2 regions of the Halomonas sp. NPDC076908 genome follow, and region 1 is predicted to be linked to the other one. Evidence: predicted binding sites of a transcription regulator. Region 1 holds the regulator's gene; the other holds the start of a gene.
The links. The regulator PhoB, encoded in region 1, activates phosphate uptake and scavenging genes when phosphate is short. The targets are predictions, from matches to a motif close to TGTCATANNNNTGTCANA.
Positions count from the first base shown of each region.

Region 2: a site for PhoB is predicted at 2,654-2,671, ahead of phnD (phosphate/phosphite/phosphonate ABC transporter substrate-binding protein). Genes of this name have one in related genera too.

Region 1 covers NZ_JBNNIW010000008.1:114,575-120,276, forward strand. Annotated here, with positions in the region: gene ACQKE4_RS06805 (chorismate--pyruvate lyase family protein) at 1-212, shown strand, start outside; gene ubiA (4-hydroxybenzoate octaprenyltransferase) at 248-1,138, shown strand; gene phoB (phosphate regulon transcriptional regulator PhoB) at 1,278-1,967, shown strand; gene phoR (phosphate regulon sensor histidine kinase PhoR) at 1,970-3,262, shown strand; gene ACQKE4_RS06825 (hypothetical protein) at 3,579-3,884, shown strand; gene ACQKE4_RS06830 (hypothetical protein) at 4,472-4,774, shown strand; gene cysZ (sulfate transporter CysZ) at 5,073-5,702, opposite strand, start outside.
Region 2 covers NZ_JBNNIW010000043.1:11,566-17,267, reverse strand. Annotated here, with positions in the region: gene phnE (phosphonate ABC transporter, permease protein PhnE) at 1-687, opposite strand, end outside; gene phnC (phosphonate ABC transporter ATP-binding protein) at 684-1,535, opposite strand; gene phnD (phosphate/phosphite/phosphonate ABC transporter substrate-binding protein) at 1,611-2,582, opposite strand; gene ACQKE4_RS18025 (alkaline phosphatase D family protein) at 2,750-4,678, opposite strand; gene ACQKE4_RS18020 (ATP-binding protein) at 4,694-5,702, opposite strand, start outside.

The sequences.
Region 1 (5,702 bases):
CGCTAGGGAGTTGGTTATTTCAACAGCCAGATCTAGTACGTGGTCCCTTAGAAGTGACAAGGCATTCGGCTAACTTCGCGAGTCTGCATGATCTTAACAGCGAAGGACCCTGGGGAAGGCGCTCAGTGTTCCAGCATGGCGGACTATCGCTGTTAGTGCAGGAGCATTTTTTGCGGGCGATGGTGGATGAACTTGATTTGCCTTCGCGCTAGGCTAACGTCTGCATCTTATTTTTCGTGAGGTAAGCATGGATCGTTCACTGTTGCGGCCGAAAGGATTCGCTCGCGTGGCAGATTTTTTCCAACTGATGCGTTTGGATCGGCCAATTGGCACTTGGCTATTAATGTGGCCGACGCTTTGGGCGCTGTGGATTGCCGCTGAAGGCGTACCAGGCCGAAACGTGCTGCTTATTTTTGTGGCAGGTGTTTACGTCATGCGCGCGGCTGGATGCGTGGTCAATGATTATGCCGACCGTCATTTTGACGGCCATGTAAAACGCACTAAACACCGTCCGCTAGCCACTGGCCGTATTAGCGAAACCGAGGCGCAGCTGCTGTTTATCGCGTTAGTGGCAGCGGCGTTTATTTTAGTGCTACTGACCAATTGGTTTACGGTGGCACTGTCGTTAGGCGGTGTGGCGCTGGCAATCATTTATCCGTTTATGAAGCGCTACACCCATTTCCCACAAGTAGTATTGGGGGCTGCGTTCTCGTGGGCAATTCCCATGGCCTTTGGTGCCGTGTTGGGCTATGTCCCGCTGGAAGCATGGCTGCTGTTCTGTGCCAACGTACTATGGACGGTGGCATACGATACTCAGTACGCCATGGTAGATCGTGATGATGATCTGAAAATTGGCATTAAATCAACGGCTGTTCTGTTTGGTAGTGCCGATCGCCTAATGATTTTTTTGCTACAAATAGCCACCTTAACGCTACTCGCCTGGGTCGGCTGGCGGATGGAATTAGGTGGCTTTTTCTGGCTTGGGCTGGCTGCGATGGCAGTGACGTTTGTGTATCAACAGCGGTTGATTCGCCATCGTGAGCGTGACGCTTGTTTCCAAGCGTTTCTCAATAATCACTGGTCGGGCCTGCTGATATTTGCCGGTATCGCGCTAAGTTGGTGGCCTGCTGCTGGCTGATAGCGGCTATTGTCATGTAATTGTCATCAATCCATGGTGTTATCGTCACTGACATGTCATTGAACTAGTTTCTTTGAGCAATTTTCTTTGAGCTGTTTTTCATTGAGCTGTTTTTCATTGAACACCGTGAGGCATTGGTATGACCGCCAAGACCGTTCTGATTGTCGATGACGAGGCGTCCATTCGCGAGATGATCGCAGTAGCGCTGGAAATGGCTGACTATCGCGTGCTTGAAGCGGATAACGCCCAGGATGCCCATGCCATATTGGTCGATCATCAGCCTGATTTAGTACTGCTCGACTGGATGATGCCTGGTACCAGCGGCATTGAGTTAGCCAGACGCTTAAAGCGTGATGAAGCCACCGCTGAGATACCTATTATTATGCTCACCGCCAAAGGTGAGGAGGATAATAAGATTCAAGGGCTTGAAGCAGGTGCTGATGACTACATCACGAAACCTTTTTCACCCCGTGAGCTGGTGGCACGTCTTAAAGCAGTGTTGCGCCGAGCTACTCCTCGTGGCGTTGAAGATCCGATCGAGATTAACGGCCTGCTGTTGGATCCGGTAAGCCATCGTGTGAGTGCCCACGGCAAAGCGTTGGAAATGGGGCCAACTGAATATCGGCTGCTGCAATTTTTCATGACCCATCAAGAGCGCGCTTACACACGCAGCCAACTGCTCGATCAAGTATGGGGTGGCAATGTGTACGTTGAAGAGCGCACGGTTGATGTACATATTCGCCGCTTGCGTAAAGCGCTGGGCGACGTGCATCAAAACCTGATTCAAACGGTTCGGGGCACCGGATACCGTTTCTCTTCACGGGTATAAATGTGCGCTTATGGAGCCGTGAGCTGTGGCGACTAGCGTGGCTGGCTACGCTAGGCACTTGCTTAGGTTGGCTGCTAGGCTCCGCTGGCGTCGGGCTATCTGCGGGGCTAGCGGTGTGCCTGTTTTATCATCTGCGTCAGCTGCGTGCCTTGTACCTTTGGTTAACCCTTCATCCCCAAGATGAGCCTCCTGCTGCCCGCGGTATGTGGGGCGAACTATTTGATCGTTTATACCGCTATCAAAAAAGTCAGCGCATCACTCAAAGTCGCCTGCGCGCTACCTTAGCGCGCATTCAAGAGTCGTCGGAAGCGATGCGCGATAGCGTCGTTATGCTTGACCGTCATGGTGACCTTGAGTGGTGGAACAGTGCCGCGACCGAGATGCTTGGGCTGCAAACTGCCCATGACCGTGGCCAGCACATTACCAACCTGCTGCGCGACCCAGGTTTTATTGGTTATTTTAATGGCCGCAACTACAGTGAGCCGTTAACGCTAACGTCGCCGATTGATGAGCGGCGTATTCTGCAGTATCAAATTACCCTTTACGGTGACGACGAACGCTTAGTCATGGCGCGGGATATTACCCGTCTGCATCGCCTAGAGCAGATGCGTCGCGATTTTGTCGCCAACGTATCCCATGAATTGCGTACCCCCCTCACCGTGCTTTCCGGTTATTTAGAAACCTATGGTGATCTTGCTGATCAGCTTCCGCCACGGTTAGGTAGAGGTATTAATCAAATGCAGGAGCAGACGCAGCGAATGCAGAATTTGGTGAATGATTTATTGCTCCTGTCACGTTTGGAGATTGACCAGGGTGGCAAGGATCATCATTCATTGTCGCTTGGCACCTTACTGCAGAGTGTGTGTGATGATGCGTTAGCGCTTTCACATCAGCGCCATAGCATTACCGTGGAGCTGGAGAGCGATGCGTGCTTGCTAGGCAGCGAACAGGAAATTCGTAGCGCAGTTTCTAATCTTGCCTTTAATGCCGTTCGCTATACGCCCCCGGGTAGCCATATCGCGTTGCGCTGGAGTGTTAATGCTGCGGGCAGTGGTTGTATTGCCGTTGAAGATAACGGAGAAGGCATTGACCCGGTACATATCCCCCGCCTAACTGAACGTTTCTACCGAGTTGATAAGGGCCGCAGTACCGCCACGGGCGGCACAGGGCTAGGCTTGGCCATTGTGAAGCATGTTCTGCTGCGTCATGACGCCCAGCTACAGATAGAGTCTCATCCAGGCAAAGGGGCGTTATTTCGCTGTGTATTTCCCGCTTCGCGTCTCCGTCAGCCCTGAGTCGCAGCCCTCAAGAAAAATCTTCGCACAACAGTTGTAGAAGCGTGCAATATTGGCATACAAGATTGGTAAAACATTACTCATGTGCCATTTTTACACATCTTATAGCCGCATTTAGCGCCTAGTTGGATTTAATGACTGTATCATTTTATTTTTATAAGCTTTTGAAAAATAATAATTTTTTTATTTTTTAAATGTTTTGGCATAGCTGCTGCAATGAATATATTAAGTAAGAGAGATGACCGCAGGAATTGCTGGCTACTGGTTAGCCCTTCTTTCTTAATTAAGTGGTACTAACAGCGATCGGAGGTGGAATATGATGTCCAAGGAACTTCTCAAGAAAGCTGGCATTTTAGGTGTAACGTTTGGCTTGATGGCTAGCCCATTAGCTTTTGCTGATACGACGGACAATTCTTCGATTGATCAAAACCAGGATGCAATGGAAGAAGAACATCAAAATGGAACTAGCCCTGGTGGCGATGGTTCCTATGATAACGATGATCTAACAACTGATCATGGCACTCAAGGCCCGGATACAGTAAATGATCCAGAATCAACAGATATGAGTGGTGACGAGGAATACACCCCAGATGATGTTGTTGAAGAAAATAGCGCTAGCTAATTCTTACAGCTTTTTCTATATAGTTTGAGATATCGAAATGTGCTTCTTCAACGGATGACGAAGCTATTAACAGGATGTTTCAAACAGGGATGTTGTAATGATTCAAGGATGAATCAATAGGCAATCAAAATGTTAGTCAGGGTTAATTCCAAGGTTGGAGTCCCGCACAAGGATTGGAAGCTAACGTTAGTTATTACCTATAGGCAGTTCTGATATCGGGCCCCGCTTCGGCGGGGCCTAATTTTTTGCTGTCTATTAATCTACTTAACTGCTTTTTACTCGAATACCTCAAACCTGCTCTTCTTACCATATCTTGCCCTAGCCAACCTTATTTACAGTAATGTGAATCGTGAAGCATGTGTCATTAGTGCGCAAGTATTTAGTTTGCTTTTGTTTTATGTGATGTAATATTGTGCGCAATATTTATAATATAAATTATTGATAATAATGGATTTATTTTTTATATGCAGAAATTGGCATTTTTTATGCTCTACCAGGATACGGAAGAGAATGAGACAAAATAGCCATCCATGATGGCGCTTCTTCCTCCACGCCAGCGGTATCACAGTATCTTGGAGTAAAATACGATGACTAATGTATTTCTTAAAAAAGTAGCAGTAGCGGGCCTTTCCTTTGGTTTGTTAGCTAGCCCGCTAGCGTTCGCAAATTTTTCCATTAAAGCGAATCAAGATCTGACAGTAAATGATGAGCCTATCCAAGCAGATTCACAGCGTACAACGGCTCAGGCAGAGTTTAACCCAGCTGAACTAATGTACGATGAAGGTGATTTTCCAAAGGTTATTGAGGCAGAATCAACGCGCACCAGTGATCACATTAGCTATCAACCGAAAGATTTGCAGCGAGATAACAATTTTAGAAACGTTCGGTAACAAAAATTTGCAATTTTGATGAAATATATTACGATGCAGGTGTGAGCTAAACATGTAGTTGCATGTCACACCGTTAAGGATGCACAAGGATTCAAGGAATGAGTCGATAGACAATCAGAACGTTAGTGAGGGTTAAATTCCAGGGTTGGAATCCCGCAAAAGGAGAGGAAGCTAGCGTTAGTTATTGTCAAACATTGTATTATTGGACCCTGCTTATGCAGGGTCTAATTTTTAGTCACTAAGAAAAATAAAAATATTTTATATAACAATATGTTAGTAATTAATATTATTAGCCGTACTACTTTAGGTTAGTGCCGGTAGGGCCTCGATAGTGCGCATCCCACATTAATACGGCACCCGCCACAGCGCCGGGTAACAGAAGTAAATTCGCCAGCGGAATCCAGGTGATCAAGGTGACTAGCCCCCCGTAGGTAAGGCTCTGCCACCAGCGTCTGGCTAAGCGCTGCCGCATATCGGCAAAGGTGACCTTGTTGTTGTCCATTGGGTAATCCAGGTAAGTAATCGCCATGATCCAAGCGGAAAACAGCGCCCACAGTAGTGGCGCAAATAGATTCAGCCCAGGAATCCAACTGATCACAAATAGCGCTGCCGCGCGGGGCAGAATGTAGGCGAGTTTAACGAACTCTCGGCCAATGGCATCAATCGCCGTTTTGGTAAGGTTGCGGTCATCAAGGGGTTCTCGACCCGTGGCTTGAATTTCCACCTTGGCGGCCAAAAAGCCATAAAAAGGCGCCGCGATTAAGCTAGTCACCACTGTAAAAGTGAAAAACACCACCACCAACAGGCTGATAACAAACAGCGGCCAGATAAGCCACGATAGCCAATCAAGCCAGGTAGGCACCATGTCCATCCAGTTGTTCAGCCAGCCTTCGAAGCGGGTGAACACAAAGCTGAACATGCTGACGTA
Region 2 (5,702 bases), on a different contig from region 1:
AATGCCGATCACCGCCGACTCTCGGAAATTGATATCTAGGCGATAGACTGAAAGCCCAATCAAGCGGGGCATAACCTGAGGCTGAACGGCCTGGTTAATGGTTTGCAACCAGCTTGCCCCGGTTGCGCGCACGGCTTCCACCTGACGCCAATCCAGATCTTCAATATCTTCGGCCAACAGCTTGGCCATAAAACCAATCGTGGCAAACGCCAGCGTGATCATCCCGGCCAACGGGCCAAAGCCGAACATCACCACGAATAGAATAGCGATAATGATCTCTTGAAAGGTACGCGACACGGCGATGATGCTGCGGCACACAAAGTAGATCGGCAGCGGTGAAATATTACGCGCCGCCCCTAAACCCACCGGTATGGCGAGCAGTACCCCAATCACCGTAGAGGTGAGCGTCATGGTTAAGCTTTCCAACAAACCATCCACGATGTCTTTCTGGCGGCTAACAAAGTCGGGCTGCATAAACGCGCCCAAAAAGTTCACCGCCCGGCCAGCACCTTCGGCTACCCGCGCCCAGTTAACGTCTACCGTAGAGAGCGCCAGTATCAAATAAACTACCGTCGCAATAACAATTCCCCGGCGTAAGCGGGAATCGTGTATCAACGGCAGGCGTCGCCACTGGCCTTGCTTAGCCGCCTGCTGGCGCCGTTCGGCCAATGTATCCGCTGTGTTCATCGCGCGCCTCCTGCCGACAATATTGGCAATACATTGCCCGGCTGCACTGCACTAGCGGAGGTTTTCGCTACGCTCTCGTCCTCATCCATCGGTTCAGGGGTGGTGTCCCACTCCTCTTCACCGTAGATCGTGGTGAGCATCTCGCTATCAAGCTCGCTAGGGAGACCATCAAAAACAATTTTTCCTGCGCGCAGCCCGACAATACGGTCAGCAAACTGCTGAGCAAGCGCCACGTCGTGAATATTAATGATTGCTGCCAGATCCCGTTCAGCGCATAGCTCGCGTATCAAGCGCATGATCTGGCGTGAGGTTTTCGGGTCCAGGCTTGCCGTTGGTTCATCCACCAGTAGCAGTTTGGGACTCTGCAGCAACGCGCGCGCAATACCAACACGCTGGCGCTGCCCACCCGACAGCGCATCGGCTCGCTTGTCAATCGCGTGGGGAAGGCCCACTCGCTCTAACAACCGGAAGGCTTCGGTCACCGCTTCTTGAGGGTAGCGACGTAAAAAGCTGCGCCAAAACCCTACGTAACCGAGCTGTCCGGATAAGACGTTCTCCATCACGGTTAAACGGTCTACCAGCGCATACTCTTGAAAAATCATCCCCATAGAGCGACGCGCATGACGCAATTTTTGGCCTGTGAGCTTGGTGAGTTCAGTCTCTTCCAAACGAATACTGCCTTGCGTCGGCTCAACTAGCCGGTTCACACAGCGGATTAGTGTGCTTTTTCCTGCGCCAGACGGCCCAATTAGCGCCATCACCTGCCCTTTAGGCAGAGATAACTCAATATCACTTAGCGCGCGGTCCCCAGTGGGGTAGCGCTTGCCTACGCCGCTTAGTGTCAACATATTCCCACCTCGTATGTATAGCTTAACGGCCAGAAGGGAAACCCTTCTGGCCGAGCAAAACTTGCTAGCTAGCGATTAATCGCAGTCGTAGGTAACGCCGGTGGCATCGGCGATGGTACGAATGACCGACCAGTTTTCTTCATAGGAAATGGGAATAAACTGGGATTCACCGGAGTTTGCGAACTCAGCTTCCAGAGCGGTACCTTCCCAGTCGTAGCTGAAGAAGGCGTCTTGAATGCTCTGTGCAAGCTCAGGGGTCAGGTTATGTGCTAAGCCGTAAGCAGTAGTGGGAAAGGTTTCTGACGTGTAAAGAATCTCGTAATCACCTTCATTGACGACACCGCGGGCAATCATCCGAGTACCTACGGAGTTAGCAATCGCCGCTGCTTCGTAGTCTTTATTGACCACTCCAAGAATGGAGTTGTCGTGAGAACCGGAGAACGCGGTCTCATAATCTTCATCGGCTTCTAGCCCATACTCAGACATCAGCAGCGCTGAGGGCGCACGGAAGCCAGAGTTTGAGGTTTCAGCCGTAAAGGCCAGTTGGCGACCTTCTAGGTCTTCAACTGACTCAATACCGCTACCGGGATAAGTGATGATCTCCATTTCGTAGCCAAAGCTACCGTCTTCAGAAGCCATCATCGTAAAAGGACGGAAACCACCGCAGTTCACCGCAATCGGCGTACTACCAGTATTAAAACCAGCAACATGCAAGCGGCCCGCACGCAGTGCTTCTAACTGGGCGGCGTTAGACTGAACGGGGAAGAACTGAACCCGCTTACCGGTAGCTTCTTCCAAATGACTCAGGAAATCGGACCATACATCGGCGTAAACAGCGGGGTCTTCTACCGGGGTATAAGCAAACACCAGCGTATCCGGGTCTACCCACTGGGATTCATCCGTGGGCGCGTCCGCCACCATATCGCCATCGTTATCTACATAGCGCGAAGAAAGATCAGCAGAGGCATTAACCGACGCCAGGGCAAAGGCACCCGCAACGGCAGCACTGATCAAGGTACGAGTAAGAGATAAAGAGGAGGGTTGCATATATCACCTAAAGGCGTTGTTAGAAGATAGCGCTATCCTGACGGCTTCAGATGACAACGGCGGGGCACTTATATGACTACTTGGTGACGTTTTTACGAACGTAAGGTGACGCCCCTATTTCACACAGACCGACACGTTACTTGCCGCGATGCTCAGCACATAGCCTGTTATCCGCTGTTTTGGTTAAAACTCTCTGGCGGCGGAAATACCACTTCGCTGCCGTCCACATCAAGTTGGCGAATATCGACTGGGCGGCCTTTTTCATTCAGCGTCACCAAGCCTATCCCGCTGGCATTCCATAGTCGCTCACCCGCACTAGCGCGATCAGGGTCGCGGGGGTGAACGCTTAGCTTACGGCGTTTGGTAAACCAGTTGAGTGGCGACCATGGGGCGTAGAGCCAGCGGTTTAGCCGATCAAACGTATTGAGTAGCTGCTTGGGAAAGGTGTTTTTGATTCCGCTTGAGGTGATCTGCCACAGATGAGGCGCGCCCTTTTGGCGACGCACCAGAATGTCATAGACAAACGAATAGTGTACGTCCCCCGACAAAATCACATAGTTGCCCGGCGTTTTGGAGTGTTGCCAAATCTGCAGCAGCGTATTGGCCGCGCCACGGTGGGCCATCCAGTTTTCGGCATCGACCACCAGCGGCTTACCCGCAAGCGTAAACAGCTTTTGAATACCTTCAATTAATTTGACGCCAAACATCGGCGCGGGGGAAATAATCACGGCACTTTTAGCCCCCAATAATGCCTGCTGCATTTCCATTAACGCTTCCCAGTCCATCAAGCCTGAGGGGCGCGTTGGGCTACGTTCGCTGCGCCAACGGCGGGTCCGGGTATCCAGCACAATCAGCGTCGGCGTGCCGGGCACCTGAAACTCCCAGCCCTGAAAGCGCAGCAGCCGCTCGATAAAACCATCTTGCTCCGGGCATACCAGCGGCGGGCACCCATCGCGTAGTAGCGTTGAGGCGTGATGCACTAATGAATTCAGTTTATCCGGTTCGTTGCCCCAGGCTTGGCAGAGCAGATACGCGATCAAGGCGTTGCCAATAATGCGCTTAGAGAACGGGTGGCCATAGGCACAGCGCTCCCACTCAGCCGTCAGGTTCCAGTCATCAGTAACGTCGTGGTCATCAAAGATCATTAGGCTGGGCAAGTGCGCCATTAACCGCGCGCACTGGGGTAATCCATCAACAAATGAATCGATCACCGCCTGCTCTTGACGATAAAGCTCAGCCTCTTTTTCATCGAGCGCCGGTGGTGTTGGCGCAATGACCTGCCACGCCACGGGCGACCACACCAAACAGTACATCGCCAGCATTTCGGCCAGCGTCATCAAATGGTTGTGAGCATTCACCGAGGTAAATACTGGCTTTTTGACCCCGCCGAAAAAGCGCTCGCGCAGCGCCACGTTACTGGTCACATCGGGCAGCAATTCTGCACGGCGGTAGTAGCTCTCGGGCGTGCGGTAGAGTGCCTGACTATCGTCTACCGTCGCCCCTTCCAAGTGCTCATCCACCAGCCCTAACTTTTCAATCAACGCGTGCACTGCGCGCAGCATTGGCCCGGCCACATCGTCGGCGTAAACCTGGTCGCCAGTCATCAGCAGCCACGCGGGCCACTCGGTGGGCGCTGACTGCTGCTCGGCAAGCCAGCTATCGGCGCGCACCAGCCCATCAGCGCTTTCATGATGCGGTTTACGGCAAGAGCCATGCATCAGGCGGTGATGGCGCGATGCAATCACAAAAGCGGGGTAAGCGGCACCGTCATAGCAGAGCCACGGCGCCCACTCGGGCAACGAACGCCAAGCGCCGCAAAGGGTTTCTACCTGAAGATCGTACTCAATGCGCTCATCGCAAGGCAGCGGCGATTCAAGCTCAATATCAAGCAGGTACATAAAGGCGCGCTGACCAATAGCAATGCACTGCTGATGGTGCGCCAAACCTATTGATTGGGTGTCACGCTGCCCAGGCTGCAGTACCAACGTCATATTCAGTGGCCGAGTCGCGACGACCCAGAGCACCAGCCGGGTGGTGCTGATGCGCCTTAACAGAGGGCCAACTAAAATATCGGGTAGCGTATCCGTGTGATTCATCCAGTCCGTTATCCGTTATGCATGTGCCACAATGGGCAATTCCACCACCACTTCTAACCCGCCTGCGTTTCCGCGAGTAAGGTGCATATGGCCGTTATAGAGAGAGACCAGATCGGTGACGATCGCCAGTCCCAAACCGCTGCCAGAGCGCTGCTCATCTAAACGTTTACCGCGCTGGACTGCCTGTTGGCACTCTATTTCTGACATCCCAGGCCCGTCATCGCTGACGGTTAAGACCAATTGCTGCTCTTTAACCTGCACGTTCAGATTCACATCGCCGTGCGCCCAGCGCAGCGCATTATCCATTAAGTTGCCAACTAACTCCTGGATATCTTGACCATCCATATGCACTTTTACTTCACGCTGCCAAGTTTGATGCAGTGCAATACCTCGCCGCTGGGCTAACCGGGCCAGACCACTCAGCAGTGGCGCTAAAGTGGTATGTAAATCAATCGGCGCAAAGCGAACCCCTTCCCCTGCGGCAGAGGCACGCGCCAAATGGTGGCGTACGGCGCTATCTACGCGGGCTAACTCGACTTCCCAAGTAGCACGGCTAGCTTCGGGCAGTTGGCGCAACTGCAGGCGCATGACACTCAAAGGTGTTTTCAGAGCATGAGCAAGGTTACCGGCGGTATGCCGACCACGCTCAATCAAGCGTTGATCGCGGGCAAGCACTGCATTCATCGAGGTCGCCAGCGTGGCTAGCTCGTCGGGCAGATGGATATCCAATTGCTCAGCGTGCCCCTGCTCCACATCGTGCAGGTTGGCGCGCATACGCCGTAGTGGCGCCAACCCCCAGCGAACTTGCAGGGCTAATACACTGAGTAGCAATATGCCCAGTCCCACCAAACCACCCCACAATAGATGCTGGAAGTCGCGGATATCACTGGCTAACACATCATCCCGCGCGGCCACGCTGATATGCAGCGGCGCTTCTAAGGGTGCGAGATAAATGTCGCGCTCCACCACCCGCAAAGACTGCCCACGCGGCCCGGCTAACGAGCGTGCGCTAAGGTTTTCATTT